3 regions of the Terribacillus sp. 7520-G genome follow, and region 3 is predicted to be linked to each of the others. Evidence: riboswitches for the same ligand, from Rfam matches in the RefSeq annotation. Region 3 holds a riboswitch; each other region holds the start of a gene.

Region 1 (8,192 bases), on a different contig from region 3:
CAATGGATCAGTATTTGCTACTTTATCTTCGGTATAGCAGCAGTTGCCGGCGGAGCCTTCGGCGGAAGCCTGGCGGATAAATTCGGCTCCAAGGTGAGTATCATCCTTGTAGTCGCATCATTCGCCATCATCCTGTTCGTGCTGCCCTTCTCCACTGCTTCCTTCCCGTTATTCCTGGTGGTGATGGTAATCTGGGCCGCTTTAAGCTGGAGTCTGGCACCGCCATTGCAGAATTATATCGTGGAAACCGATGCAAAGACTGCCGGCATTCATCAAAGCTTCAACAACTCGGCACTGCAGATCGGGATTTCACTGGGGTCCTTAGTCGGCGGAGTCGTGAATGGAGCAACTTCTTCCATGCAGACGACAGCGCATGTCGGAAGTATCCTGGTCATCATCTCGCTTGCTTTTGCGGTATGGTCTTTGCGGAGTGCAGTTCAGAAGACAGTACAAAATCAATAGTGGTAAGCGGACAAGTCAATTGTCCGCTTTTTTTTGTTTAAATATTGTCATGATGACCGCTTGTTATGGATAAAGGATTTTGTATAAGCTTGTCGTATTCCTCATTTAAACAATTTCTTACAAGGAAAGGTTGGATCGGATGCAGAAGTTCGGCTTGTTTGGCAGGTTCTTGGTAGATAAAGAAGATAGAGAAGAATTGAGTGAGATTCTTCTGGAGGCAGCAAAGGCCATGGGGGATGTAGAGGGATGCGAAGTATATCAGGTCAGTTTGTCCAATGAGGAGCCGCAAGCAGTATATGTATATGAGGTATGGAAAGATGAAGCAGCTCATCAGGCATCACTTGCCCTGGAAGTGACACAAACTTTAATCCATCGGGCAAAGCCCCTTATAACTGGAATGGAACGACTGAATACCCTGCAAACATTAGGGGGATTAGGTATGGATACTGATTGAAAGGCGGACAAATCACTTGTCTGCCGTTATCTTTAAAGGATGCGTATTTACACATTTAACTCATCCTATATCTGCAGGACAGCCATGCACATACAATCGGCGTCATTCATTATTTCTATATCCATCATATATTTCCAATTATGGTACCATGAAGTGAGAGATAAAATGGTTTGGATTGCAGGACTCAGGTTCGCTTTGAGTATTTTGAAGATTCGAAAGTCGGGGAGGGTTTGTGTTGGAAGATTTGAAGAATAGATTGAAAAAGGCAGCAGAGGAAATGGATTTCTCGGGAGTTGCTTATATAAAACAGGATCAGGAAAGCTGTTTCTTCCAAAATGGGTATGCCAATAAGCAAGAAAAGCTGGCTTTTGATAAGCAGACAAGGTTCGGAATAGCTTCCGGTGCAAAGGTCTTTACTGCTGTGGCAATTGCCAAGCTGGTAGAACAAAAGAAACTGGATTTCCATACGAAATTGGCAGATTGCCTATCGATTCCATTTCCTCATTTCCACCAGGATGTTACGATTCATCATTTGCTGACACACACGTCGGGAATTCCTGATTATTTCGATGAAGAGGTAATGGATGATTTCGAAGAGTTGTGGCGAACCTTGCCGATGTATCGGATGCGATCCGGTGTGGATTTTCTGCCTTTATTCCAGGATAGAAAGATGGCGTTTTCGCCGGGGGAGCGGTTCCATTATAACAATGCAGCATTCATCGTTTTGGGATTGGTAGTGGAAGAGCTGGCTGGTCAGCCTTTTACGGCATTCGTTCAGGACTATATTTTCGATCCAGCTGGAATGACGGAAGCTGGTTACTTTCCATTTGATAAATTGCCGGGTAATACGGCAGTCGGTTACATAAAAGAGGACGAAGGATATCGTTCCAATATTTATGCACTGCCGGTCAGAGGGGGAGCTGATGGCGGTGTGTATGTGAGTGCGTCTGATATGATGCGTTTCTGGGATGCGCTGTTCCAGCATGAGCTGCTGAACGCAGGACTTACGGACAAGCTGCTGACATCGCACGTTCAAGTGGATGAAGAAACATATTATGGCTATGGTATTTGGATGAAAAAAGAAGCGGGTGAAATCAAGAAGTTCTATGTTATCGGTTTTGACCCTGGCGTGAGTTTCCATGCTGCTTATTATCCGAAAAGTGGACGGAAGATAGTGGTCCCGTCCAACCATGGTGCTGGTCCGTTTTACATTGTTCGGGAAATCGAGGGGGGTGGCCGCGGTGGAGGATTTAACGATTGAGCTAGGCGAACGAGTATTGAATTGCCGGACGGCTGGCATTGTAATAAAAGATGATCACGTACTGCTTCACAAAAATAAAAAAGAGCCATTTTGGGCGCTTATCGGAGGCAGGATACAGCTGGGGGAGGATTCTGCACAAGCCGTGGAACGGGAATTCAAGGAAGAACTTGGCATTCCTGCAAAGGCACAGAGGCTGCTGTGGATAGTGGAGAACTTCTTTACCTATCGGGATCGCCCATATCATGAATATTGCTTTATTTATTTGGTCAAGGATGTGGAAGATAGGCTTTTAGGGACCGGGGGAATCGTATCTCCTGAAGGATGCGATTTTTCTTATGAATGGATCTCTCTTGCTGGAATCAAGGAGCTCCCGTTAAGGCCCGATTTTTTACCAGAGAAGCTGGCAGACCTGCCTGCTGTACCAGTGCATCTCATTCATAGAGAAAGGACGGAATGAGATGCAGGTATAGGAAGGTAGAAGTTGAACAGCAATTCCGTGGATATAAAGAAACAGAATGGATCTGCCTTGTGGCTGCTGGGCTTGCATAGTGAAACATTACGGTTCGAAAAGACGGCTGCTGGAATAGAAGCGAAATTGCCGTCCAGATCCACTCGCACATTACCCCAACTTGATCCAGGGCTTACATTTGAAAGGCATCCATGAACAACACTGTCAATTCTGTGAAACATACTACCGTTTGCGTCATTGAACAAATGGATTATATTTGTTCAAAAAGTTTTCTGAGCATTCAAATTGCTTGACTGCTTTTTCGTAAAAGGTGTAACCTCTTACGTATAAGGTAGGTAAATAAACCTACTCAATTTGTAGGAGGTGGGGTTTGCTTGTGGGTGGACAGAAAGTAGCGGTGATTACAGGAGGCGGCAGCGGACTTGGGCAAGCTGTCGCATTGCGATTAGCAGAAGAAGGCATCGCAATCAGCGTTGTTGACGTATCTGAAGCAGCTGGTATGGAAACGGTCCGTTTAGTGGGGGAGAAGGGATCAAAAGCGATTTTTATAAAAGCGGATGTCAGCAAAGCAGAGGAAGTAAAACATTATGTAGATAAAACGGTAGAGGAATTTGGAACTATCGATATGTTCTATAATAATGCTGGAATCTCCGGACCGGGCGTCAAATTTGTGGACAATACCATTGAACAGATTGATATGGTATTGGGTATCAACCTGAATGGAGCCCTTTATGGTTTGAAATACGTTTTGGAAGTGATGCTTGCCAATGGCAGCGGGCGCATTGTCAATACATCGTCCACGGCGGGTGTTGTCGGTCAAGCGACAGTCGGCACCTATTCCGCGACGAAGCATGCAATGGTCGGCATCACGAAAACATTGGCTGCTGAGTATGCGGCGCAAGGCATCGTAGTGAATGCAATTGCCCCAGGCACAACGGAAACACCAATGGTTCGTGCATATAAGGAAAAGAATCCGGAAGCATTCGTAAATGCGACAGAGCCTATCCCGCAGAAGCGTCTTGGCCAGCCGGAAGAAGTGGCGGAGCTTGTCACCTTCCTGCTGACTGGAAAGGCATCTTATATCAATGGCGCGGTGGTGCCGATCGATGGTGGGTTCACGGCAATCTAAAAAACTAAAAGGGAGAGATTCTCATGGAACGGTTTGAAGATAAAGTAGTATTGATTACAGGCGGCGGTTCTGGACTGGGCCGTGCAGCAGCACTTCAAGTAGCAAAAGAAGGCGCAAAACTTTCCCTTGTTGATATAAGTGAAAAAGGCTTGGAAGAAACAAAGCAGGAAGTCCTTGCAGCAGCACCGGAAGCAGAAGTTCTTACAATTGTGGCAAACTGTGCAAACGAGCCGGAAGTTGAGGCGTATGTAAAACAAACAGTTGATCAGTTTGGCAAGATTGACAGTTTCTTCAACAATGCTGGTGTAGAGGGAACACAGAATCTAACGGAAGAGTATCCTGTGGATGAATTCGACCGCGTTGTGAACATCAACTTGAATGGTGTTTTCTACGGTATGCGTCATGTATTGAAAGTAATGAAGGAGCAAGGTCATGGTTCTGTAGTGAATACAGCTAGCGTAGGTGGAATCCGCGGAATCGGCAACCAGTCTGGCTATGCAGCAAGTAAGCATGGTGTGGTAGGTTTGACGAAGAACTCCGGAATCGAATACGGGCAATTCGGCGTCAGCATCAAAGCCATCGCACCAGGTGCCATTATGACTCCAATGGTAGAAGGTTCCTTGCGTCAAATCGGCGGGGATAACTGGGAAGAGGCAGGCAAAGAATTTGTCAGCGTCAACCCGATGAAGCGCTTCGGTAAGCCGGAAGAAGTCGGTTATCTTGTTGCATTCCTTCTCTCCGATCAAGCGAACTTCATCAATGCTACTGTTGTGCCGATTGACGGCGGACAATCTTATAAATACTGATTTATATTTTCTTTGGAGGCCATCTGACCGATTCGGATGGTCTTTTTTATATTGAGAAAATCTTGCAAATTATACTGATTATGCTACGATATGGGTAAGTTCATAGTTTATTTTCACACTAGGGGATCCCTTCATAAGGGCTGAGATTAAGAGTGGTGACTCTTTAAACCCTCATAACCTGAACAGGTTCGGACCTGCGTAGGAAAGTGTAGACACTCGAGTTTACATGCTCTTTTGTATGTATTTTTCGTAGACAGTACACACCACTTTCCTTTTGGGGAGTGGTGTTTTTTATGTATTCCGGACTGTTCGTCAAGGAAGGTGATAGCAATCAAATTGATGGCAGTAACAGATGACAGGCATGATATTCCCGACTTGCTGCGTATTTTGCTGGATATTCATCCTTATGTCGATCATGTACAGATCCGGGAAAAGAACAAGCCGGCTGGAGCGGTGTATCAGCTATGCCGGGAGTTAGTGAAGGAAGGACTGCCAGAGGAAAAGCTTTGGATCAATGACCGGGTTGATGCAGCATTGCTGCTTGGCTTGAAGCAGGTGCATGTACCAGGGCACGGACTGCCATTGAAAGAGTTGAAAAGGCAGTATCCGGAGCTGCGGATCGGGGCTCCCGTCCATTCATTTGAGGAAGCCATGGAGGCAGAAGCAGCTGGTGCGGCATACGTGTTATATGGTCATTGTTTTCCAACGGCAAGCAAGCAGGGGAAAGCCCCTCAGCCGCTATCCAATCCAGTGCGAATCCGGCAGAGCATCCAAGTGCCGATGTATGGGATAGGAGGAATCACGGCAGAGAGGTTAGCTGTGCTGAAAGCGCTTGAATTGGATGGCGCTGCTGTAATGAGCGGTATTTTTTCAGCAAAACAACCGCTTGAGGCTGTAAAGGAATTAAGGGAGGAGTGTTCACGTCTTGAAGCAATCCAGTGAGGTAGCTGTGGTTGGAGGGGGTATCATCGGCAGTGCAATCGCTTATTATTTGGCAAAGGCAGGGCACCGGGTCGATTTATTCGAAGCCGGACAGATTGGGTCAGGCTCGACACGAGCCGCAGCGGGCATGCTAGGCGCCCATTCGGAGTATAAAGAGTTCGGTGCTTTGCTTTATTCCTTTGCCCGGACTAGCCAACAGCTGTACGAAGAAGCGGAAGCCGATATACGTGCGCTTACAGGGATAGATATCGAACGGCGTACAGGCGGATTACTGCAGCTTGTTTTTACGGCAGAAGAAAGAGCAAGGCTATCCGATATTTGTTCCTTGGAAGGTGTGACGTGGCTGGACCGAGCTGCTGCGGAAAAAGAAGTGCCGGGGCTGACCAAGTCCCTGGAAGGAGCGATCCATATAGCGGACGATGTACATGTCACACCAGCCATTGCCTGCAGAGGATTCTGTTCGGCAGCCAAAATATCAGGAGCCCGTATACATGCGTTCACTCGAGTGGAAGGCATTGCAAAGGAAGATGGGCAATATCGGATACAGACCTCCAAGGGAGAATGGCAGGCGGAGTATGTGGTCATTGCCGGCGGGGTATGGAGTAATGCCCTTTTGCAGCGGATTGGCTTGGGGACACCAATGTATCCGGTGAAAGGGGAATGCATCGCTGTCACCAATACAGAGATACCGCTCTCCTGCAGTTTATTCCATGACCAGCATTATATTGTTCCTCGGAACAATGATGAGCTGATCATCGGTGCAACAAAGGTCAGGGGAGATTGGAGTACAGAGCCGACATCCGGGGGTATACACAGGGTCATGGAGAAGGCGAGACAGATGCTGCCGGGGATAGATAAGATGCCTTTTCTCAGAAGCTGGGCCGGTCTCAGACCTCAGACGATCGATGGCAAGCCGCTGATCGGGGAGCATCCAGAGATGAAGGGATTATTCATTGCTGCTGGTCATCAGCGCAATGGGATTCTGCTTGCGCCGGTTACAGGTAAGATGATCTGTGACTTGATTGACGGTAAGGCAGTTCCGGAAGTATGGATGGAAGCGTTTCGAGTCGACCGACTGCATACCGATGAGGAGGTATTGATGTGAGCATTCAACTGAATGGCAGGCAGCATGCATTATCCGCTGACATCCGGAATATCGCCCAGCTGCTGTCATCCCTTTCTTTGGAGAATAGGATTGTGATTGTCGAACTGAACAACGAAATCATCGATAAATCTGCCTATGCAGATCAGCCTATAAGAGATGGCGATAAAGTCGAATTGATTCATTTTGTCGGAGGAGGATGAACGATGTTACAAATCGCAGATAAGACATTTGCTTCCCGTTTGCTGCTGGGGACAGGTAAATACCCGTCATTCGAGGTTCAAAAAGAGGCTGTCGATGTTTCAAAGGCGGAGATACTGACATTTGCGGTACGCCGGATGGATATTTTCGAGCCGTCCCAGCCGAATTTCCTTGAGCAGCTTGATTTGAAACGGTATACCTTGCTGCCGAATACGGCAGGTGCCAAAACGGCAGAGGAGGCTGTCCGTATCGCCAGGCTGGCGAAGGCCTCCGGCTTATGCGATATGGTGAAGGTGGAGGTGATCGGCTGTGATAGGACGTTGCTTCCTGATCCAGTCGAAACGCTGCGGGCAGCTGAAATGTTGTTGGAGGAGGGTTTCATTGTCCTTCCTTACACGTCGGATGATGTTGTGCTGGCCAAGCGGCTCATCGATTTGGGGGTGCATGCCATCATGCCGGGTGCATCGCCGATTGGTTCGGGAAAAGGTATCATCAATCCCTTCAATCTTCGTATGATCGTGGAACAGAGCAGCGTACCAGTGATTGTCGATGCGGGCATTGGTTCTCCGAAGGATGCTGCTTATGCCATGGAGCTCGGGGCTGATGGTGTCTTGCTGAATACAGCAGTTTCCGGTGCCCGGGACCCTGTGAAGATGGCGCGTGCAATGAAGCTGGCAATCGAAGCGGGCAGAATGGGGTTCGAAGCAGGCAGAATCCCGGAGAAGGACTATGCTGCAGCCAGCAGCCCGAGTGAAGGATTGTTTACCTGATGCGGGATCGTTATCGGAAGCAGGAATTGTTTATCGGCAAGGAAGGGCAGGCACGGGTCGAGAACGGTAGAATCGTGTTGATCGGCATGGGCGCATTGGGCTCTGCTTCAGCAGAAATGCTAGTGCGGGCAGGCATCGGGGAGCTGGTGCTCATTGATCGGGATTATGTCGAGCTTCATAATCTTCAGCGCCAGCAGCTGTATACGGAAGAAGATGCTGCTGCCTATTTGCCAAAAGCAGCAGCAGCAGCGAAACGACTAAAGGCTATCAATCAGCATGTAACGGTAAAACCAGTAATCGAAAATGTCGATCATCATAATATCGAGCAGCTGATGGAAGGTGCGGATGTGATTCTGGATGCTGCAGACAATTTTGAGACCCGGCTGATTGTAAATGATGCAGCGCTGAAGCATGATATCCCTTTCTTATACGGAGCTTGTGTCGGAAGCTATGGTGTGACATATCCGGTGCTGGGAGACAAAGCTTCCCCATGTTTGCATTGTCTCCTCGAGCAGCTTCCTGAGCAAAGTGAAACATGTGATACGGCAGGAATCATCAGTCCCATTGTCCAATGGGTGGCGTCCATGCAGGTGACA
Region 2 (11,249 bases), on a different contig from region 3:
GCCCAGGGCATTGGAGTATCCGCTTGGCGTGAAACTTCGGGATAAATTCCAGGACATGGGAGTGGAAATCCGTGAGACCACTTCCCATAACCAGGTTCGTAATCTGCCGGGGGAAAATGAGTTCCAGAAGTATCGCACTGCCAAATCGACATTGGTCGTCGGCGTACGGAAAACATTGAAATTCGATACGTCCAAACCATCTGCGGAATATGCGATTCCTTTTGCGACAGGATGTATGGGACATTGCCATTATTGCTACCTGCAGACAACGATGGGATCCAAACCTTATATCCGTACGTATGTGAATACAGATGAGATTTTCGAGGCGGCAGAGCAATATATGCAGGAGAGGGCGCCTGAAGAGACGCGTTTCGAGGCTTCCTGTACTTCGGATATTGTCGGCATCGACCATCTGACGCACACGCTGAAACATGCAATAGAATACTTCGGTCGATCCAAACATGGACAGCTGCGTTTCGTGACGAAATTTGCCCATGTGGATCATTTGCTGGACGCAGATCACCAGGGACGGACAAGGTTCCGATTCAGCATCAATGATGACTATGTGATCAAATACTTCGAACCTGGAACCTCCCGTTTGAAAGATCGGATCGAAGCTGCCGTGAAAGTTGCAGAAGCAGGTTATCCGCTTGGCTTCATCGTTGCTCCGATTTATCTGCATGAGGGCTGGCAGAAGGGCTACCCGGAAATGCTGGAGCATCTGGAAGCAGCGCTGCCCGCTCATGCCAAAAAGAACCTTACCTTTGAATTGATCCAGCACCGTTTCACAAAGCCGGCAAAACGTGTCATCCAGAAAAATTACCCGATGACAAAGCTGGAACTCGATGAAAATAAGCGGAAATATAAATGGGGCCGCTACGGTATCGGGAAGTATGTTTATCAGAATGAGGAACAGGAAGAAATCAAAGACATTCTTGGGAGCACGATCTATAAAATGTTCCCGCATTCACGGATTGAATATTTCACTTGATGCATCGGTTGACAATCTTATCCATGCATGTGATAGTTAAAGGGACAATTGAATTTGAGGAAGTCCACTAGGGGTGCCGTTCGGCTGAGATAAGAGAAATCTTTATCCCTTTGAACCTGATCTGGTTAACACCAGCGTAGGGAAGTGGAGCCGGATTCGTGTGAACTTTGACACTATCGCTATGTATACGAGTCGCTCCATACTTCTGGAGCGGCTTTTTTATTTAGCCGGCGCCAATCACTCTTCATCAGGGCTTTCTCCAATAAGGGGAGGAATTTACATGTTTTCTGCACAATTGAGAGAAGAAGCAAACCCGGTTTTCGAAGCAATCTATCAGCATCCTTTCGTCGAAGGAGTTGCAAATGGCCATGTGCCTAAAGAGGCGCTGATCCATTACGTGAAGGCAGACTATGAGTACCTGACTGCATTCGCTCGTATTTATGGCTTGGCAGTAAGCAAATGTGAGACAAGGGAAGAGATGGATTTCTATCAGTCCCAGATCAATTTTGTCCTGCATAGTGAAATTCATCCGCATAATGTGTTCTGTAAGGTGGCTGGTGTGAAATACGAGGATTTGCAGCGTATGACACCGCCGCCGGCAGCAGATCATTACATTTCCCACATGATGAATAGTGCTGTACATGGTGATATCGGGGAGCTGATGGCAGCACTCCTGCCTTGCCCGTGGACGTATCAAGCGCTGGCTGCCCATATTATCGAGACGAAGGAGCCGGATGAATCCAATCCGTTCCTGGAATGGATCCAGTTCTATGCCAGCAGGGAAGACGGTATGCCGGATGTGACAGCCGAGCTTTGCAAGCGGCTGGACAAATGGGCGGAAACAGCAGGATCTGCTGCCAAGGAACGAGCGCGTAAAGCATTCCTGAAAAGCTGTATGCTGGAGCATGCCTTTTGGGAGATGGCAACCACCGAGCAAGATTGGATGATACCATTGAAAGGAGAGTCCCTTCATGCCTGATGTGAAGAGTGCTTTGACGATTGCCGGTACGGATCCTTCAGGCGGTGCCGGCATCCAGGCTGATCTGAAGACATTCCAAGAGCGCGAGGTATATGGCATGAGCGTGATAACATCCCTTGTCGCCCAGAACACGACTGGTGTGCAGGCAATTCATCACGTTCCGGTCGAATTTCTAAAGCAGCAGCTGGAATCCATTTTTTCGGACATCATCCCGGCTGCTGTAAAGACCGGAATGATTGCATCGGAAGAGATGATGCGCTGTATCGCTGCTATGCTGAATGATGCAAATACCATTTATGTCATGGATCCTGTCATGTATGCCAAAAGCGGGCATGCCCTAATGGGAGAAGATTCGAGAGATGCGCTGAAGACACATCTCGTGCCGCTGGCATCACTGGTTACGCCGAACGTACCGGAAGCGGAAGAACTGACTGGAATGCGGATAGAGGACGAAGCCAGTATGAAAACAGCAGCAAAAAGAATCGTCCGGGAATATGGGGCAAAAGCTGTCCTTATGAAAGGCGGGCATATGGAAGATGCTTTAGCTGCAGATTGGCTTTATGATGGGGAAAACTTTACGTCCTACACAGCCGAGCGAATCCCGACAAAGCATACTCATGGAACAGGATGCACATATTCGGCGGCAATCACAGCGGAATTGGCGAAGGGGAGATCGTTGCAGGAGGCAGTCAAAATCGGCAAGGAGTTTGTAACAGATGCGATTCGTTATTCGCTGCAGCTAGGCAAAGGGAACGGGCCGACAAACCATTGGGGCTACCGTCTGAAAAGTGTGCCTGTACAGGAGGGACAGCATAATGAAGTATACTGATGTGATAAAGGAAGTCCGCACAAAGAACCCACTGATTCATTGTATTACAAACAATGTGGTCATCAATTTTACTGCAAACGGATTGATTGCACTCGGAGCTTCTCCGGTTATGGCATCCGCTAAGGAAGAAGCAGCGCAGATGGTGCAGCATGCACAGGCGCTGCTGATCAATATCGGCACCCTGGCTGCTGCCGATGCGGAAGCGATGATCTTAGCTGGGAAAGAAGCGAACAGACTCGGTATCCCGGTGATTTTCGATCCTGTCGGTGTGGGTGCGACGACCTACAGGACAGAAACAGCCCGTCGTATTTTGGCAGAGGTGGATGTCACTGTCATACGGGGGAATGCGGGTGAAATAGCTGTCCTCGGCGGTATATCGGCTAAAATAAAAGGTGTGGATGGTTCTGGTGAAGGTATATCCCCAGGCCACGTCCAGCAAATTGCAAGAGAGCTGGATACGATTGTGATCGCAACAGGCAAAATAGATGTCCTCTCGGATGGGAACCATACGTATAGTGTGTCGAATGGCCATGAGATGCTGACGAAAATAACAGGATCCGGCTGCCTTCTCGGTGCAGTCGTTGCAGCATTTGCAGGAGCTGCGGATGATGTGATGAAAGCATGCATCGGCGCACTAAGTTTCTATGGTATCGCAGCAGAGGCTGCAGCCGAGCTTGCGCAAGCTCCGGGAAGTTTTCAGGCTGCTTTCCTGGATCAGCTTTATCTTTTGGGGAATGACGTAAGTGGATTGGAACGAGTGGATGAAATTCCGGTAGAAGTGTAATGAAACAATCAGCAGGATTCCAGCCTGCTGATTGTGGACAGTCATTTATCTGGGTGCGCAGGATGTCCATGCCGATGCGGTTTCGGGATGAAGCCATCCTGCTCCAGCTGTTCGAATCGCTGATCCAAATGCTTCACGATTTGGTCGGCTTTTTCTTCAGAAAAGACACCGAATTCAACGTATTTCTCGATGATTTGCTTTTCTTGCTCCAATGCTTGTTTCTGCAGCGCCGCTATTTCCTGCTTCTGCTTATCTGTCAGTACATCTGCAACAGCTTTGTCAGCGGCGAAGGAAGCGGCAGGATTGGCAACCACCAATCCAAGGCATAGAGCGATAATGACAGCCCCAGCTTTTATCCATTTCAACTTTATCAACTCCTTGTTCAAGCTTGGGCTTACTTTACGCAGTTTTGGGATTACTATCCATCTTCCACACTTTTTCCTAAATTAGGAGCAAGGGATTTTTCTATCTGAGGAATGAGAGCAAATTCAATACAGGTTTGGGATGTGAAAAGTATCAATGGCAAAGGAGCAGTAATATGAAAGAGGAATTGGAGCTTTATTTCATCATGGGCAGTCAAAACTGCCCGGACAAGGATCCGGAGGATATATTGGAGCAAGCGCTCGATGCGGGCATCACGATGTTTCAATTTCGTGAAAAAGGGGAGGGGGCAAGGACTGGAAAAGCAAAACGACAGCTGGCGGAACGGCTCCAGGCTAGGTGCCGTGCGCATAGTATTCCTTTCATCGTCAATGACGATGTCGATCTTGCCATTGCGATTGGCGCAGATGGTGTGCATATCGGACAGACGGATGAAGCGATGCAGCTGGTGAAGGCACGCTGTCCAGAGCATTTCATCATCGGTGTAAGTGCCCAAAATGCCGAAGAAGCCAAAAAGGCAATCCAGGACGGGGCACATTACATTGGTGTCGGTCCCATTGCTGCCACACGGACAAAAATAGATGCCAAGTTCCCGATCGGACTCACGGGACTGCGGGAAATCCGGAAACAAGTCGGTGAATTTCCGATAGTCGCAATTGGCGGCATCAATCAGAAAAATGCAGAAGCTGTCCGTCAGGCTGGTGCGGATGGAATCTCGTTCATCTCGGTTTTGACCAAAGCGAGCGATATCCAAGAGGCAGTGAATATGCTGAAAGCGGGGAAGGTGCACGGATGAGTGCGCCTTTTTGTTATAATGCCACCCTGAAATAAGATTCCCGCTTCAAGACACCTGCTTCACTACGAAAAACTCCTGATAGCGGACAGAAAATCCTGCACAGCTGACAGCAATGCGGCATGGGAAAATATATGGATGGAGACATATCCCAGTCAATGCATATCTTTTGTTTCTCATGCTTAAGTGTACGGATTTGGTCACATTTTCTTCTATACGCTAGTACATTTCTTTTATACGATGGAAGAAAGATAAAGGAAAAAATGGAGTTGTAGAGTAATGAAAGAAACGATGTTGGTTATGCTGGCATTTTGTAAATATAGAAGGGCATATCCGTGATTCTCATTCCATTATTGGAGTTGCTGTCGTATATCGCTTTCTCTTTTGTTGCCGGTCATCTTGTTTTCCGATTTGTGCGCAAGGAAGAAGCAGCTATCCGGACGCCGCGAAGTGATGTCTTGGCAGCTGCGGCATCGGCGGCGCTGGTCACGAGCGGACCGGTCATTAATCTTGTCTCGCTGCATGGTGCACAGGATGGATATGGACAAGCATTGGGGCAGGTGCTCTTCCAGTTTACAGCCGGAAGAGTCTGGATCGGCATCTTTATCCTGGCCATCACTGTCTGGGTGCTGCTTTATTTCGATAAACTTCCGGTTCTGACACTCCTCTTGTTCCTTGGTATGCTGTTTCTTCATGTGTATGGCGGCCACACAGAGAGGGATTTGATGGGGGCATTCGCCTATTTCATACATGTAAGTGCCGCTGTCCTCTGGGTTGGTGTGTTGATTCATGTTTGTTTTTATGCTCCCAAGTACTTCAGTTGGGAAAGTTTCCTGAAGTGGTTCACACCATTTGCAATCCTGCTCGTCATCACAGTGACAGCCAGCGGCATCGTCGTTATGCTGTTTGCAATGGACATACGGGATTACGGAAATGCTTTGATGCTCACATATGGACAAATGCTGTTCGTGAAGCATATCGTGTTCATTCCGGTACTTGTTTTTGCTGTCATCAATGGATTTCTGGCAAAGAAGGCCCAGCGCGATCCTGGATTCCGCCCGATTAATTGGATACGTGCCCAAGCCGTCTTGCTGGCGATTGTCTTCATTTGCACCGCGATACTCAATACATCTGCCCCGCCGGACAACATAAAGAGCGCGTTAAGCAATGAAGGCTCTGCGCTGATTTTCGGCAGCATATTTCCTAAAGTGACGGCTGAAAGTGTCGCAACCTGGCATTTAAGTGGACTTGGAGTTGTTTGCTTCATCGGATTTGGCTTGTTTTTGGCCAGTATTGTATATTTTTTCAAAAAAAGAGCAGCAGCAAGCTTTGCATTGGCGGCAGCATTCGCTGCTTCGGGTCTTTTGTACACAGCCATAATGACCAGTTTGCAATTCTGATAGCTTAGACAGAAAGACATTATTCCGACTTTTCTCACAGAAATTTTCACCTGCGCAAATATTCTGCTGGAAAAAGGAAAAAGAAATTGGAATGATGTCTTTTTTTGTATGCTGCTGTCGGCTGTTTTCCCAATACATTTTGCTGGAAGCCTATGCTAGATTTACTTTAATAGTTTCTGAGAGTCTCGAGCAGAGGATTGGACACCACCTCAGTGACTATAAAAACCAGCGAGGTGATCGAATGAAAAGAAAACTGGTAAGTGTCGCTGCTGTCGCAATGATAGGATTATCTGCATTCCAGCCACTGCAAGCTTCAGCTGCTCCTGATGAAACGGCAAAAAATGGGGAAGTCCGTGTTCTTGTCAAGCAGAAGGATGGGGTCTTCTCCACACAAGCCACTGACGAGGTCAAGGAAGAGCATGGTGTACGTAACAGCTTTGGCAACGAGGGCTTCACTACCGAAGTATCGAAAGAAGAGCTTAAGGAATTGAAAGCTGATAAGGACTTGGAAGTAACCGAAGTAACGGTGTATTCGAAGCAGGAAGTGTCAGCCAAACGAGATGTTTCGACCCAAGCGGTATCCGATCGGACACCATGGGGGATACAAGCAATCTATGACAATCCATCCATAACGAGGACAAGCGGCGGGGATAATATCAACATTGCCGTTCTCGATACAGGAACATCTGTCAATCACCCTGATCTGGCTGCCAATGTGGAGCAATGCATCGACTTTACACAAGCATCCAGCGGACAGGTGAATGGCACTTGTGTCGACCGTGATGGACATGGTACGCATGTTTCCGGATCTGCACTTGCCAATGGCGGTAATGGCTCGGGCATCTATGGTGTAGCGCCGGAAGCTGACCTTTGGGCGTACAAGGTACTTGGTGATGATGGCCGCGGTTATTCCGATGATATTGCCAACGCAATCCGGAAAGCTGCCGACGAGGGAGCCAATCGCGGGGAAAGAGTGGTTATCAGTATGTCGCTTGGCGGCGGACAGGATTCCCTCATCTCCAGTGCGGTGCGATATGCAAACAGCAGCGGGGCACTAGTGATTGCAGCCAGCGGGAATTCAGGTCCATATGAAGGCTCCATCGGCTATCCTGCTGCACTGCCGGAAGCCGTGGCAGTCGCCAACTTAGAGAACCGTCAGCAAAATGGAACATACCGTGTCGCCGATTCTTCCTCCAGGGGCTACAGCCGTACGGATGGCGACTACTACATCCAGCAGGGTGATGTGGAAGTGTCAGCTCCTGGATCAGCAATCCTATCCACATACCCGGGAAATACGTATGCAACACTTACTGGTACATCCATGGCTACACCGCATATCTCCGGTCTGGCAGCAAAAATATGGTCTGAAAATACAAGCCTCAGCAGCTCTCAAGTAAGACAGACGCTGCAGTCGCGTGCACGAGCAAATGATATCCTTGGAGGCTATGGTGCAGCACGCGGAGATGATTATGCCTCCGGTTTCGGATTCCCACTGGTTCAATGATGCAAAGGTAATGGAAGGAAGAAGGCTCCTTTTTCGAGGAGCCTTCTTTTTTATAGTTTTCGAGGCAATCTCCACACTAGAAGACTGGCTAAGCTGGCAATACATCCGCCGAGCACTATCGTAGTTCCGATGCCGATCTACTCTGATAGGAAGCCGGCAAATATTGAGGCTGCCGGTAGTAAAGTGAATGTGATGAAGCGGGATGTGGATTGGACTCGTCCTAATAAATGGCGAGGTGTATGACGCTGTCGAATTGTTTTGATGATTGGATTCACAGCCCCGGCAGCTGCTGTGCCGATCATATTGAAGCAGGCTGCCAGCCATATGGTATCTGTTAGGCCGACCAGGATGATGGATAATCCGCCAATCACTTTGGCAGCGAATAGTATCTGTCTATATGTGGAGAAGCGATCTGCAAGAAAACCTAGCGAAGTTCCCAGAATGGCTCCAATCCCCCCTGAGGATAGGACGACGCCGATAAGCACGGGGTCAGTTGTGAGGTTGTCTACATGGATGACCAGTAAGACAATGAGAAATTGAATGCCGAAATTGGAAATAAGTAAAACGAGATTAGTGTACCAAATTTCTTTCTGATGATATAAGAATGTGAAACCTTCCTTCAGCTCTTGTATGTAGGTGGAAATGGAAAATGTGCGTGCGCTGGCAGTATGCTGCTCATATGGCAGCATGAGGACTAGCCATACAGCGAGTAAGGATAAAATGCTTACGGCTATCAAGCTGTTGTAGATGCTGAAAAACAAAAGAATAGTGCCGCCAAGGCTTGGGCCAATCACTATAGTAAGCTGATATAAGGCGCTTTCCAAGCTATTGGCATAGTGAAGCTGACGTTCGGAAACCATGGCAGTGAATTGTGCGCCTTGGTAGAATTGCCCGGCAAAACCGATACATACAGATAGGAAGCAGATGAGGGCTAGACTAAACTGTCCATTCATGGCAAGGACACTTAACAGAAGAAAGCAAAGAAAGCGTGCCAAATCGGCCGCCAACAGAACGTGCTTCCAGTTCGCGCGATCAAGCAAAGGGCCGATGAGAGGCTGCAGCAGCATTGTCGCCCGCTCTGCAGCCAAGGCAATCGTAACGGCGATAGCCGAAGAGGTCACTTCCAATACGAGCAATGGCAGCAGGATGCTGTACACTTGGCCGGCCATGGCCGCCATTGTCGTACTCATCATCAGGCGCGATAACGGATGGGTCAGAGTGATTTTTTGAGCGGGCATTTAATCATCCTTCCAGATAGGTCTGCAGTTCATGATCCAAAGAGGCAATCATATCCTTGTTTGCATAGTAGATTTGTTTATTTGAACCGATAAGCCCGGCTGATTTGAGCATTTTCAAATGATGATGAAGAGTGGATTTTGCAGCGGGAAGCTGTTCGGCTAATTCCTGGAGCGCATGTTCCCCCTCCATCAAACGCTTCAATAAATTAAGCCGCGTTGCATCCCCCAATGCTTTATACTTTCTTACAAGCATCGTATCCGGATTATATTTGTTTTCGGGATCGATGCTGCCTGCATGGATTGGATAATAAAACACCTTAGTACCAGGCAAATCAGCGAGGATTGTCCACGGTCTGTAATGGTAATGCGGAATGAAGAGAATGGTGTGGATAGACTCATCCGGTTTATAGCTGGTGCTGTTGGTTACCCATCGAATGAAAGCAAGTTTATCCATTGCCGCTAGTCTTTGTTTTTTTTCGGCGATATCCCGTTTCAACATATCCTCTAATCGCTTTTTGTTCGGCTCAATCACCGATGCGAACCAATTGGTCATAGTCGAGATCAAGTGGTTTTTCAGGAAGGAAATATCTGCTGTCACCATATAATCGATATAATCCGGGAAGAAAGGGTTGTCCGCGGTAACTTCTTGCAGCAAGGCCAAAGAGCTGGCATTTCCCTGGGCAGCCATGGTCCGATGCTTTTCGAATGTGCTGCCGATGTAAGGAAGGCAACGCTCCCGCATTGTCTGTTCAGACATGTCAGAAATTTCACCTATCCACTCTGTCAAGGTACGGACATTGGAATGATGGAGCAATTGAAGCAGTGCTTTCCATGTATTATGCTCATGAACAATTTGTAAATCGTGCTGAAGCGCCGGCGAAAAGCCGTTTTCCGGGTTATCCCACATCTTATCCACATGCTCGAGTGTCCCTTTCAGTGATTTGTTTGTAACTGCGGCTATTCCTAAGGCAGCTTCCCATAATAACGATGTTTCGAACAAAATGGTATAATCATGTTTTGCCTTAAATCCAGTCTGAATTATCTGCATATTCATCACCTCACTGTAATTCTATAATAATAGAATATATAATTCAATAAAAGTAGAATGGAGTGAAAGCATGACTAATCATCATCAAGCATTCGGTGTGTATGCCGTCATACAGAACGACAGCAAACTGCTTGTCATCCATAAAAGCCGCGGTCCATATATCAATCGCTATGACTTACCAGGGGGAAGTCCGGAAAATGGGGAGGGGTTACTGGAAGCTGTCATCCGTGAGGTGAAAGAAGAGACGGGCCTGACCGCGGAAGTTGAAAAACAGATTGGCGTGATTGATTTCAAGCTTCCCTGGCAGTGGAAGCAATTTACCGACTTGCACCATACTGCTGTTTTTTATACAGGGGAGGTAACGGGGCAATTGAAACTTCCTATACAATTTGCGGGGCAGGATGCATCTGCGGCTGAATGGGTTCCCATTGAAAGTCTATCCAGTAAGAACAGCTCGCCTTTGGTCATGCAGGCAATCAAGTGGCTATCTTCATCCGAATTGCCCCTTGAGACTGTTGTCTATCCGCATTGGGAAATTAGGAAGGGAATTTTCGAGTGAGGGGATTAGGAGTTGCTGTATTGCATGGCTGGATTTTGCATGAGATGCTGCCGTCTGTCTCCTGGCAAGCGTCTCCGCGGGGGTGGGAGAAACCAAGCGATCCATCCTTATCCGGTGCGGAGAGGGTTATGGGATGAATTCATCCATAAGCTTGTTCTGGCATATTCAAGCTCCGCTTGCATAGGTTTGAGTACAACAATGTATGTCGAGGTGACGTATGCGTACCATCAGTCTATGCATGATTGTTAAAAATGAGGAAGAGGTATTGGCTGGCTGTCTGGAAAGTGTTAGGGATCTGGTTGATGAAATCGTGATTGTGGATACTGGATCGACTGATCAAACGAAGGCAATCGCAGCAAAGTATACATCACATATCTACGATTTTGACTGGATAGATGATTTTTCGGCTGCCAGGAATTACAGCTTCAGTAAAGCAACCAGTGAGTATATCATGTGGCTAGACGCGGATGATGTGCTGCTGCCGAAGGATCAGCAGGCCTTCCGGGATTTGTGGGGAAATCTGGCGGGAGATGTGGATGTTATTTCGATGTATTATCATACTGCACTGGATGAGAAAGGTCGCCCGTTATATCTTTATCGGCGCAATTGCATTGTGAGGCGCAGCAAAAATTTCCGCTGGCATGGTGCCGTTCATGAATACTTGGAATTCGGCGGCAATATCGTGGCCTCGGAAATAGCTGTCACACATCGCAAAAGCAAAAAAAGGCATACGGTATCGGATC
Region 3 (11,249 bases):
TATGAAGTGGTGGGTAGGCCTTCTATTCCTCCTTGCCCCGATTGCAATGAATTATCGTATTCAGGCAGTATTCGACTTCTTCACTTCTCAATCAGGAGATGCTGAGGCGGGCTTTATTTCCGGAATGCTTATTGGTTTGATCATGATGACAATTATCATCAAAGTGACGCCCGTCAGCAAATATCATGCTGCCGAACATATTGTCCATAACCTGTATCTGCAGGGCCGGCCGCTTCATGCAGAAGAAGGGAAAAAGACCTCCCGCATTCATGAATGGTGCGGGACGGGATGCATGTTTTTACTCATGGCGTACACGGTGATCATGGTATTCATTCCATTTCCATCCTGGCTGAAGATCATGCTGTGGTTTCCTTTCTATGGAGAAGTGATGATGAATGAAAACAAGTACTTCCGATTGCTTGTCATGCCATTCAAATGGATTACATACGCATCTCAATTCCTGACAACATCAAAACCGAAGGAAGAACATATAGAGGTTTCCCTAAAAGCGTTCCAAAGCTTGTTGGAGAAAGAAGAGGAGGCATTGCTGAAATCAAATACAATTGCTTGATGGCAAAACATGCTGTGACGGGGGATTCTGGAAAAAGATGGGCTTCATTTTGAGGAAGTATCCCATCTTTTTTCATGGAGTGGACGATATGATGACAAATGTCAGCTTTCTTCATGACATTCCTTTCTTACTTGCTGCGTTTTGACTTGATATCTTGTTAGCAGGAGGTGGTTTTATGCTGATGCTGCATCATATAGGTAAATCATTTCATGGACAGTCGGTTCTTAGAGATATTACGTTTCGAATGTCGGAGGGAGAGAGCATCCTCTTGCTCGGTGCCAATGGAGCTGGTAAATCCACTTTGATTAAGATCATTTTAAGGATGCTGCAACAAGATCATGGCGAGATGGAATGGTCGGGGACCCGGCCGCGGATTGGTTATGTACCGCAGTCACCCTCCATTATGGGGAATTTGACAATCAGGCAATTTATTTCTTATGTACTTTCCTTGCATGGCAAACGATCACAAATCAGCACTGTTTTGAAAGATGCCGGTTTGGATGAAAAAAGTAAGATGCTGGCAGAAAATTTAAGTACAGGCCAGATGAAGCGGCTGTTGTTCCGATTAGCTATAGCTGCAAAGCCAAAGCTGCTCATCATGGATGAACCGACAGCTGGAATGGATTTGGAAGCCAAGCGTCTGTTTCGCCGGCAATTGTCAGCGATACGTGCTGATGGAATCGGCATATTGGTTACGACGCATATTCCATCGGAAGCAGAAGAGCTTACCGATCGATTGCTGTATCTGGAAAGCGGTGTGATAAGGGTGGATCGGGCCATTGAGGATATCAGGCGGCTTAGGCAGTCGATAAGCTTCCGTACAGATTCCAAGGATGAAAAGCTGTTATTCTCCCTGGGATACACGCTGCGGGACGGGGTATTCCAGAAGCTGACAGATGACGCAGATAAGGAACTGCAATTGCTTATCCAAAGGAATATCCAACTGAAGCAGCTGGAAATCAAAGGCGAGACGCTAAAAAGGTATGTGGAAGGGTTGAATAGGAAGGGGGCTGGCCTATGAAGTCTATTATCCTGACAACGGGCATGGAGTTACAGCGTATGATAAAAGATAGATATTTCCTATTTTTTTCTTTGCTGATGCCCTTCATTTTTTATAGTTTATTTACTTATATGAATAGAGGCGTAACGATCAGCGGAATGGATTTTGATTATTTTTTCCTGATCTCCATGACCTGTTATAGCTTGGTTGTGACTTCTGTGCAAACATTCGGTATCCAGATTATGTATGACCGCAAGCAAACCTGGATGGACTATCTTTTTACACATCCTGTCACAGTCTCACAGTACTTCGTTGCGCGCATCTTTACCCAACTCTTGCTCCATACATTCATTGTCACAGTATTCTTCCTTGCCGTAAATGCCTGGAAGCGATTTGACCGCCCTGTCGGGGAATGGATGATGACAAGTGTCTGGCTGCTGGCTGGCTCGATTCTATTTCTGGCGATTGGTGTCTTGATTGCACAATCCAAGAAAATACAGACAGCATCCGCAATAGCGAATATTGTGGTATTAGGGCTGGCCATTTTGGGAGGGCTTTGGATGCCTCTGGAAACATTCCCGGCATGGGTGCAGATATTCGGGAAGTGGCTGCCCTCCTACCAGTATGCATTTGGTGCATGGAGCATTGCATCCGGTGAGGGTATTGAAATTTCCAATATCATCATTCTGGTTTGTTATTTTTTGGTATGCTTTATAGGAGCAATGTCGCTGCACTACAGACAAAGGAGGTGAGTGTATAGATGAAAAAATTCCGCTTATTTCCGAAAGAGGAAGGCTATATACCGCATCTTTGGCTGCTGTATTTCTATTATTCATGTGTGAATCTATTTTTTCTGGAAGGTTTATGTTTTTGGCTTACTTTGCTTATACTGCTTGCTGTGTTTATCTGCTATCGGGAGATGTATTGGCGGCCTGAAAGAACGTTTGCTGCTTCCATGGTCATGATATTGCTAATCTCTTTTCTCGTTTTCCTCGTATCCGTATCTTATTTTTATATACTTTTATATGCAATGAGCATGTTATATGGAGTGAAGAAGTCATGGCAATTCTGGTCGGGTTATGCGGCAATCAATAGTGTGACAGCAGGCTTGCTGCTTGTAGATAGGATTGGTTTGACGAATCTGAATTGGGGGTATATATTGCCTGGTATTTTGATTGCCTTAATCGCTCCTGCCGCCTGGAAGGCACAGGAGACATGGAATCATAAATGGGAAGCAGTCAACCAGGAGTTATCCGAGGCGAACAATCGAGTAGAAGAATTAATCAAAGAAAGGGAACGGGATCGAATCGCCCGGGATTTGCATGATACAGTCGGGCAGACATTATCCACCATCTCGGTGAAAAGTGATATTTCGAAGAAGTTTGTATATCAGGATCAAGAGCGGGCGGAACAGGAATTACATGATATTCAGCTGCTGGCCAGATCCCTGCTCCGGGAGATGCGGGAAATCGTTAGTGATATGCGGCTGGTATCCTTACAGGAGGAATTGGAGGCAGCTCAATCCAGACTGGAGGAGGCGGGAATCGATTTTGAATTGGAACAGCATTTGCCTCCGATGAAGGATGGTTCGAAGGAAACTCTGCTTGCTTATATTGTCAAAGAAGCTGTCACAAATGTCATCCGTCATAGCCGCGCTACATTCTGTAAGATGCGCCTCATTCCGTCCGGAAGCGAACTCCAATTGGAAGTGGAGGACAACGGGATCTTTGATGGCAGGGAATGGCAAGAAGGAAATGGTGTGGATGGTATAAGGAAAAGAGTGAGGCTGATGAAGGGGAAAGTTCATTTCAAAAAAAGGCAGGATGGTGGATTGCATGTGACAATAAATGTACCGCTGCAAACCGAAGGGGGAACTGGGCATGATTCATATGCTGTTGGCGGATGATCAGAACATGCTTCGGGGTGCGATGGCAACGATGCTAGATTTAGAGGAAGATTTCTTTGTTGCTTGTCAGGCGGCTACCGGCGAGGAGGTTTTGCATGCGCTTCAAACCAAAACATATGATCTGCTGATTCTTGATATCGAGATGCCGAAATATAGCGGATTGGAAGTCGTGAAATGGTTGCGGGAAAATAACCGCCCCGAAAAGGTGCTGATGCTGACGACCTTTTCCACTGCTGCTTATGTCAAGGAAGCTATGAAGATGACCGTCGAGGGGTATCTCCTGAAGGATACGCCGAGTGATCAGCTTGCACATGCGGTAAGGGACATTGCCTATCATGGGCGCACCGTGATAAGTCCCGAGATAACGTATCAATTCGTACAGGGAATGGATACCCCGTTAAGTGAGCGTGAACAGCAAATCCTCCAGCTGGCGGAAAAAGGATACTCCACCAAACAAATAGCTGCAGAACTATTTTTATCGCCGGGTACAATCAGAAACTATTTCTCGGAGCTGATGGATAAGCTGGGTGCCCAGAATCGTTCACAAGCAGTTTACATAGCGAAGGAAAGGGAATACATATAAAAAACACAGCTCCTAAAAAGGAACTGTGTTTTTATGGATCAGTCTCTGGCATCAAGCATGGACTGCAGCTTTTTGGAAACCGCCAGCAGGATGATACCAACTATGATAGCTGCGGCACCGATTACACTGAATATCTCCAGATAACCGAGAGTTGCTGTCAATGCAGCAAGCTGTCCGCCGATGATATTGGCAATACCGGATGCTGCCATCCAGACACCCATCAATAGGGAAGCTATCTTAATAGGCGCTACTTTACTTACCATGGATAGTCCTACCGGAGATAGGCAAAGCTCACCTATAGTATGGAATAGATAAGTAAAGATGATGAATAAAATATTAGCTTTGTGCATTATATCCGTTTCATCACTGCCTGTATACAGTACTGCTGGAACCAGAATCATGAAACCTAATCCCAGGAGAATCATACCGAGGGACATTTTTGTCGTTGTTCGCAAATCTCCGCGTTTTGATTTGCTTAGTTTCAACCAGATTGCGGATATGATCGGAGCAAGGATGACAATGAATAGCGGGTTGACAGATTGGAACCAGGAAACCGGTATCGTATAGCCGCCAATATTCCGATCGATGAAATCCCTTGTATAAAGTGTCAGGGAAGTGCCTGCTTGTTCAAAACCAGCCCAGAAGAAGATAACAAAGACAAATAGAATCAGTACAGCGCCAGTACGTTTCTTTTCTGCTTTTGTCATTTTTGCTGCTGGAACACTTTTCGCGGCGACTTCAGTACGAGCAGGTTTTGTTCCGATATTACCTAAGTAACGTTTACCCAACAAGCTGAAAATCAACTGACCGATGATCATTCCGATGGAAGAAGCCAGGAATGCCCATTTAAAGCCAAAGTGTTCAATACCATCAGCGTCTACAGAGTGGAATAGATCTTCTGCAAGGAAACCAGCGATCAATGGGGAGAAGAATGCCCCCAGGTTGATTCCCATATAGAATATTGTGAAAGCAGCGTCTTTCCGTTTGTCTCTTGGGTCATATAGTTCACCTACATAGGTTGAAATATTCGGTTTGAAGAAACCATTACCGATGATCAAGAAAAGAATCCCGATATATAGACCCAATTGGCTGTTGAATAGAAATATTGTGAAATCTCCGATCGCCATTGTGATACCGCCGATCGTGATTGCTGTACGCAGACCAATATATTTGTCTGTCAGATAGCCGCCGATGATAGGCGTGAAATAAATGACTCCTCCGTATAAACTGTAAATGAAAGCAGCATGCTGTGTGCTCATTCCCAAGCCGCCGCTTATCACTGCGGCAGTCAAGTAAAGCATCAAGACAGAGCGCATTCCATAATAGCTATACCTTTCCCACAATTCCGTGAAGAAGAGAAGATACAATCCCTTTGGATGCTTCTTCCCCTGTGGGATTGTAGCTGGTGTATCCATTTTTAATCCTCCCTTTTTAAAGAACATTGTCCATTATACGTCATAGTTTTTCTCGAATTCAAACAATTTCGTTATATGAAGTAAAAGTAATAAAATTGCTAAAATTAGCACTTGGGTAAAATTTCATATATAGGAAATTTCAATAATAGTTGCTAGCGCTATCATTTTTCTATATAATAGATAGACAACAGAAAACAAATCGGAACCAAAAAGCCTGCAGGGGGAGCCATTCCGGCTGAGATGGACATATGTCCAGACCCTTTGAACCTGTGAGTTAGCACTCGCGTAGGGATGTAGCTTCTTTGATGGGGAAACAATGCGTAAGGGCCATCGGAAGGATCTCCCTGCGGCATTGTTTTTTTGTTGCATTTTTTTAGTAGGGGAGAAGCAATATGCAATCAAGAGGCAAGGTTTTATTTTTAGTGGAGGTGGCAATATTCGCCGCGCTCGCATTCGTACTGGACTTATTTTCATTTAAAGCATGGGCACAGGGAGGCAGTATCTCCTTGCAGATGGTCCCGATATTTTTGATGGCGTTTCGCTGGGGATGGAAAGGAGGACTTGCAACCGGGTTGATTACCGGGCTGCTTCAATTAGTCACCAACCCCTATATCATACATGTTGTCCAAGGTTTTTTGGATTATCCTTTGGCCTTCACTTTAGTTGGTCTGGCAGCTGTGACGGCTGGATCAGCTCGTAAAGCGGCAAAAGATAATAACCGAACCAAGCTTGTTGGATTCCTGATCATTGGAACACTGATTGGAAGTATTGGACGGTTCGCTTCACATTTTGTAGGCGGGATGGTCTTTTTCGGATCAGCAGCCGCTCCCGGGCAGAGTGTATGGGCATATTCACTTATATATAATGGCTCCTACTTGCTGCCGAGCTTCATCGCGAGTATCATAGTCATCCTCATTCTGGTTTTGGCCCAGCCGAAATTCATTTTGCCAAAGAAATGATAAACAGGCACTGTTCATCGGAACAGTGCCTGTTCATTTAAATAAGCAAGCCTTCGACATTTTCCGTTTCGGTGACAATCAAGAAGATTTTCCCTTCATCCAGATCCTCCTCGAAATCCTCGGCTTCTTCTTGGGAAAAGCCGATTTCCTTCAGTTTGGTACGGAGCTCATCCCCAGGTTTACTGAACATGCTCCCGACCGCACTTTTGGCACCCATCTCGGATAGGCCGATTGTATTGGCATCCACTTTGCTGGATACACGCTTTGTTCTGTCGTCATCATGTGACAAGACATAAATATTATCTTTGTTTACACCTTTTGTACTCAGCTGCTGAATGTCTTCCTGAAGCTTTTCGTCGTTTGTATACTCTTTCAGATAGGGTTTCATGTTCATCTCTCCTTTATGTTGATCTTGTATGGAATATCTACCCGCTCAGCAAATACTGAAACAATTTTGGTTTGATCATACGAAATCAGAGATAGAGATGACTTAGGTTATGATTGGTGGGTTGAGAACCGATCGAGGATAGAAATTATGAATCCGTGAAAGCCTAGGGAAGATACGTTTAGTTTCGTATGGTATAGGCAATACAGAACTAATCGATTGTAAAAGGAGAGAGCTGTATGGTGAATAAGACAACAGAAGTTTCAGCAGCAGAGGTGCTGGAGCTCCTGGAAATAGAGGGCGGAGAAAAAGTGATCGTCTTTGGTGCTGGTAACGGGGAGCTGGTTATACCGATTGCCCATAAAACGAAGGATCGTGTGACTGCCCTTGAAGAAGATGAAGCTTTATTGGAGGAATTATCGCTCCGTGCAGAGGAAGAGACACTATCGAATATCGATCGGATGCCGAGCGGAGTGGGCAGACTGAATTTTCCGGATGCATCCTTCCAGCGCGGGCTGGCAGCGTTTGTATTGGACAATACGGATGATCTCGAGTTAGCTGTTCAGGAGATATACAGAATCACCATCGAAAAGGGCATTGTTGTTGCACTTGGTTTCAGCAAGGATCAGAGTGCCGGCTTGCTTACCGATAAATTGTCGAAGGCAGGGTTTGACGTGACGGCAGGGGATCTGAATGAGGAAGTATATTATGTAAAAGCATTCAAAGCATGAGAAAACCGCCGGAAGGGCGGTTTTTCTTGCGCATTGGCACATATATTCTTAGGAAACATCCCCTATCCAATACATACGAAAAGCATTAAGATAGAGAAAAGATATAACTGGTTACATAAAAGGAGTGGGAGCAGTGAAAACATTCAAATTGGTGGAATTAACCTTATATTCAACGGATCAAGGATCGATGGAAGGGAAGGAAATGAAACTATCGGAGGGCTTGATCATCAATAAGGAGGAGGATAACGAATGGGTATTGGAAGCAGTCCTTGGCAAAGAGGATTTGGAGGTCGTACAGACATTATCTGAGGACCGCAAAGTCCTGCTTGCGGAAGTAAGGATCACAAAACCTGAGAATCGGCTGGCCTTGTTTTTGATACAAGTATTGGAGGTCAATGATTTAGGGGATGAAGGAAATGTAATCATGCGGGGCAGACTTGCAAGGGAAGACCGGCTGGATTTGCTTACTGCAATCAAAAAGCTTCGCAAGGATGGGCTGGAAGAGGGAGAAATCCTCTCAAGCGGAATCGGCAGAGCTGAGTAAGCAGTTCTGAAAAAGAGCTATTCTCCTTATACCATACCTGCTATAATAGATTACATTTGAAAGATGCAACGAAGGAGTTCATGTATGCGTACCTATGACCCGCGTTGGCGATGGCTCAACAATATTTCGCCAACAAGACTGATCATTCTTTTTTATTTTACGGCAGTTGTTATTTCTACCTGCTTATTGGCCTTGCCAGTAGCTCATAAAGAAGGAATGGATATCTCCTTCGTGGATGTACTTTTTACATCTGTCAGTGCCATCAGTGTGACTGGGCTTGCCTCTGTTCCCATACAAGAATATTTCAACACGACTGGAATCATACTGATTGCGTTCACGATGCAGCTCGGCGGAATAGGTGTCATGACGCTTGGCACCTTCGTCTGGCTATTGTTCGGAAAGAAAATCGGCTTTAAGGAACGCCGTCTCATCATGGCGGATCAGAACCAAATGTCGTTCCGCGGAGCGGTCAGTCTCATGCGGCAGATCCTGGTCGTTGTTTTATCGATAGAATTGATCGGATTCCTTGTTTTGGGAACCTATTACCTGCAGTATTTCCCTACAGCAGGTGAAGCATATTTTCAAGGGCTATTCGCCTCCATCAGTGCAACGACCAATGGAGGCTTCGATATAACGGGGCAGTCACTCATCCCTTTTCAGCATGATTATTTCGTACAGTTCGTACATATGCTTTTGATCATTCTCGGTGCAATCGGCTTTCCGGTGCTTATCGAGGTGAAGCAGTACATCTTTGCTTCCAAGGAAGAGCGCAGCTTTATTCGTTTTTCCTTATTCACGAAGCTGACAACCATAACTTTCATGGTGCTTATTATTGCTGGTGCAATTATCATAGCATTGCTTGACTCCAGGAATTTCTTTGTCGGGAAATCCTGGCATGAGACTTTGTTTTACTCCCTGTTCCAATCAGTGACCACAAGGAGCGGAGGGCTTGCAACAATGGATATTGCGGACTTGACTGAACAAAATCAGTTGTTCATGTCTGCGCTGATGTTCGTTGGCGCTTCTCCGAGCAGTGCAGGGGGCGGTATCCGGACCACTACCTTGGCATTGGTTGTCATCGCGCTGTACCACTTTGCCAGGGGGAATAAGCAGATCACGGTCCTTCGCCGGGAAATCCACCCGGAAGATTTATTCAAAGCAATCAATGTGACTATTTTCGGGATGATCCTGGTATTCGTATCTGCTGTCATCCTTGCTTCGATCGAACCTTTCTCGCTCACCGAAGTGCTATTCGAAGTATGCAGTGCGTTTGGTACAGTCGGCTTAAGCCTGGGCATCACGGCTGATTTGAGTGATGCAAGCAAGATTGTCCTGATGCTGCTCATGTTCCTGGGGCGTGTGGGTATCCTGACATTCCTGTATTCCCTGCACCGTAATTCCCAAGCAGCCAACTTCCATTATCCAAAGGAACGAATCATCATCGGATAAAAATTGCAAAGACGGCATCCGGAAAGGATGCCGTCTTTTGTTTGGTTATTAGCAGTAGAATGCTGCACCAACAATAATCAACAAGATGAAAAGTACGACGATCAAAGCAAAGCCGTTGCCACCGCCGTAGCCGCCGACATTACCGCCTTCATAACCGCAACCTCCGCCGAAACCGCCGAAGCCACCGTATCCGTAACCCATTCTGTTTCACCTCCTAAAGCTTACACCTTACTATATGGTGCAGCTGAGGAAGGCGTATGGTCGTTTGCCCATTTTTCAATATGATTTCCTTAAGTGCTGAATGGGGCCGGACTGTGACAAATGACTGGCTGGCCTAAGAAAATGGAAGTGATTTGCTTCGCCAGCTATTGACGAATGATAGGAGAGAAGGAGGATGTCTGTCGAGTATATATGTAAAAAGTGTGAAAAGTGGTTGATAAACTTTACTTTCATTCGATCTTTTGGCATGATAAGTAATGGAAAAGATTTGTAACTATAGAAGGAATAATGGTGATCAAATTGATATTGCCTGAACACGCCAGATATTGCCTGCAGCACTCCAATAAACTAATCAATTTAAATAGGCTGACGCAGCAGATTGAAGTACTGCGTGAGCAGATGGCAGAAGTAGCATTCGAAAAAGGGTTCACAAGCAGTGAATCGATAGCGAAAAGCCAGGAATTGGACAAGCTGCTGAATCTATATGAAGCAAAAAGAAAGATATAAAAAGGACAGGTGCCAAAAAGACCTGTCCTTTTTATTATGCCAATGCATTGGAATCGAGGAAGCGTTCCAGCCTGTCCATTCCTTCCTCTAGCTGCTCCATACTGTATGCATACGATAACCGCATATATCCTTCCCCATATTCAGAAAATGCATCTCCAGGCACGATTGCAAGTCCAGCCTGTTCAACCAGTGCCAATCCCAGCTCCAATGATGTCATCTTCTTGATTGGGAACTTCGGAAATATATAGAACGCTCCGTTTGGTTTCTCTACAGCAAGCCCCATCTTCGAAAGTCGCTCCAGACAATAATCCCTGCGTACGCGGTAGGCTTCACGCATTTCGACGGGATCTTCCAAACCGTTCGTAAGTGCTTCGATTGCAGCGTACTGGCTGATGGAGGTGGCACAAGTAGCATTATATTGATGTACTTTGAGCATATGGTCGCTCAGCCATGCAGGTGCCAATGTAAAGCCTATTCGCCAGCCGGTCATCGAATGGGATTTGCTCAGACCGTTAATGATTATCGTCTTGTCCCTTACCTGCGGGAAGCGGGCAATCGAGACGTGGGCTTCATCATAGGTCAGCTCGCTGTATATTTCATCCGATAGGATGAAAATATCCTTTTCAGCAAGAAAGTCTGCCATCACCTTCAACTCATCATAGGTAAGTGTGACACCTGTCGGATTGGAAGGGTATGGCAGGATGATGCATTTTGTCTTCGGCGTAATATATTGCTCCAAGATGGATTGTGTCAGCTTGAATCCATTGGAAGAGGTATCTGCCAGAACGGGGATGCCGCCTGCCAGTGAGATGAGCGGTTCGTAGCCTGGATAGACTGGACCAGGTAAAATCACTTCATCACCAGGCTCAAGGATGGTGCGCAATGTGATATCGATTGCTTGCGATGCTCCGACAGTGACGATGATTTCATCCTCTGCCCGATAGGCGGGGGCATATTTCGAATAAAAATCACTGATGGCA

Evidence for each region. Region 3 has a riboswitch for thiamine pyrophosphate ahead of thiT (energy-coupled thiamine transporter ThiT). Riboswitches for the same ligand answer to the same signal wherever they lie in the genome.
Region 1: another riboswitch for thiamine pyrophosphate. It lies ahead of CHH53_RS11580 (thiamine phosphate synthase); the one in region 3 lies ahead of thiT (energy-coupled thiamine transporter ThiT).
Region 2: another riboswitch for thiamine pyrophosphate. It lies ahead of tenA (thiaminase II); the one in region 3 lies ahead of thiT (energy-coupled thiamine transporter ThiT).

Annotation. Positions count from the first base shown of each region.
Region 1 is NZ_NQFP01000030.1:40,284-48,475, forward strand. It holds gene CHH53_RS11545 (MFS transporter) at 1-462, shown strand, start outside; gene CHH53_RS11550 (putative quinol monooxygenase) at 602-916, shown strand; gene CHH53_RS11555 (serine hydrolase domain-containing protein) at 1,194-2,177, shown strand; gene CHH53_RS11560 (NUDIX hydrolase) at 2,158-2,634, shown strand; gene CHH53_RS11570 (SDR family NAD(P)-dependent oxidoreductase) at 3,017-3,775, shown strand; gene CHH53_RS11575 (SDR family oxidoreductase) at 3,799-4,581, shown strand; TPP riboswitch at 4,692-4,803, shown strand; gene CHH53_RS11580 (thiamine phosphate synthase) at 4,903-5,523, shown strand; gene thiO (glycine oxidase ThiO) at 5,507-6,628, shown strand; gene thiS (sulfur carrier protein ThiS) at 6,625-6,828, shown strand; gene CHH53_RS11595 (thiazole synthase) at 6,832-7,596, shown strand; gene CHH53_RS11600 (ThiF family adenylyltransferase) at 7,596-8,192, shown strand, end outside.
Region 2 is NZ_NQFP01000046.1:694-11,942, forward strand. It holds gene splB (spore photoproduct lyase) at 1-991, shown strand, start outside; TPP riboswitch at 1,051-1,151, shown strand; gene tenA (thiaminase II) at 1,272-1,970, shown strand; gene thiD (bifunctional hydroxymethylpyrimidine kinase/phosphomethylpyrimidine kinase) at 1,963-2,799, shown strand; gene thiM (hydroxyethylthiazole kinase) at 2,786-3,583, shown strand; gene CHH53_RS15340 (YckD family protein) at 3,625-3,948, opposite strand; gene thiE (thiamine phosphate synthase) at 4,122-4,760, shown strand; gene CHH53_RS15350 (copper resistance D family protein) at 5,093-6,157, shown strand; gene CHH53_RS15355 (S8 family peptidase) at 6,399-7,661, shown strand; gene CHH53_RS15360 (MFS transporter) at 7,799-8,899, opposite strand; gene CHH53_RS15365 (ArsR/SmtB family transcription factor) at 8,904-9,947, opposite strand; gene CHH53_RS15370 (NUDIX hydrolase) at 10,018-10,506, shown strand; gene CHH53_RS15375 (tetratricopeptide repeat-containing glycosyltransferase family 2 protein) at 10,724-11,249, shown strand, end outside.
Region 3 is NZ_NQFP01000007.1:56,161-67,409, forward strand. It holds gene CHH53_RS02485 (DUF1385 domain-containing protein) at 1-571, shown strand, start outside; gene CHH53_RS02490 (ABC transporter ATP-binding protein) at 747-1,592, shown strand; gene CHH53_RS02495 (ABC transporter permease) at 1,589-2,323, shown strand; gene CHH53_RS02500 (sensor histidine kinase) at 2,332-3,477, shown strand; gene CHH53_RS17095 (response regulator transcription factor) at 3,452-4,060, shown strand; gene CHH53_RS02510 (peptide MFS transporter) at 4,099-5,475, opposite strand; TPP riboswitch at 5,685-5,784, shown strand; gene thiT (energy-coupled thiamine transporter ThiT) at 5,868-6,434, shown strand; gene CHH53_RS02520 (YflT domain-containing protein) at 6,472-6,822, opposite strand; gene CHH53_RS02525 (class I SAM-dependent methyltransferase) at 7,059-7,550, shown strand; gene CHH53_RS02530 (YwpF family protein) at 7,684-8,094, shown strand; gene CHH53_RS02535 (TrkH family potassium uptake protein) at 8,179-9,543, shown strand; partial or broken gene CHH53_RS17570 (YjcZ family sporulation protein) at 9,592-9,678, opposite strand; gene CHH53_RS02545 (Spo0E family sporulation regulatory protein-aspartic acid phosphatase) at 10,051-10,269, shown strand; gene CHH53_RS02550 (aminotransferase A) at 10,304-11,249, opposite strand, start outside.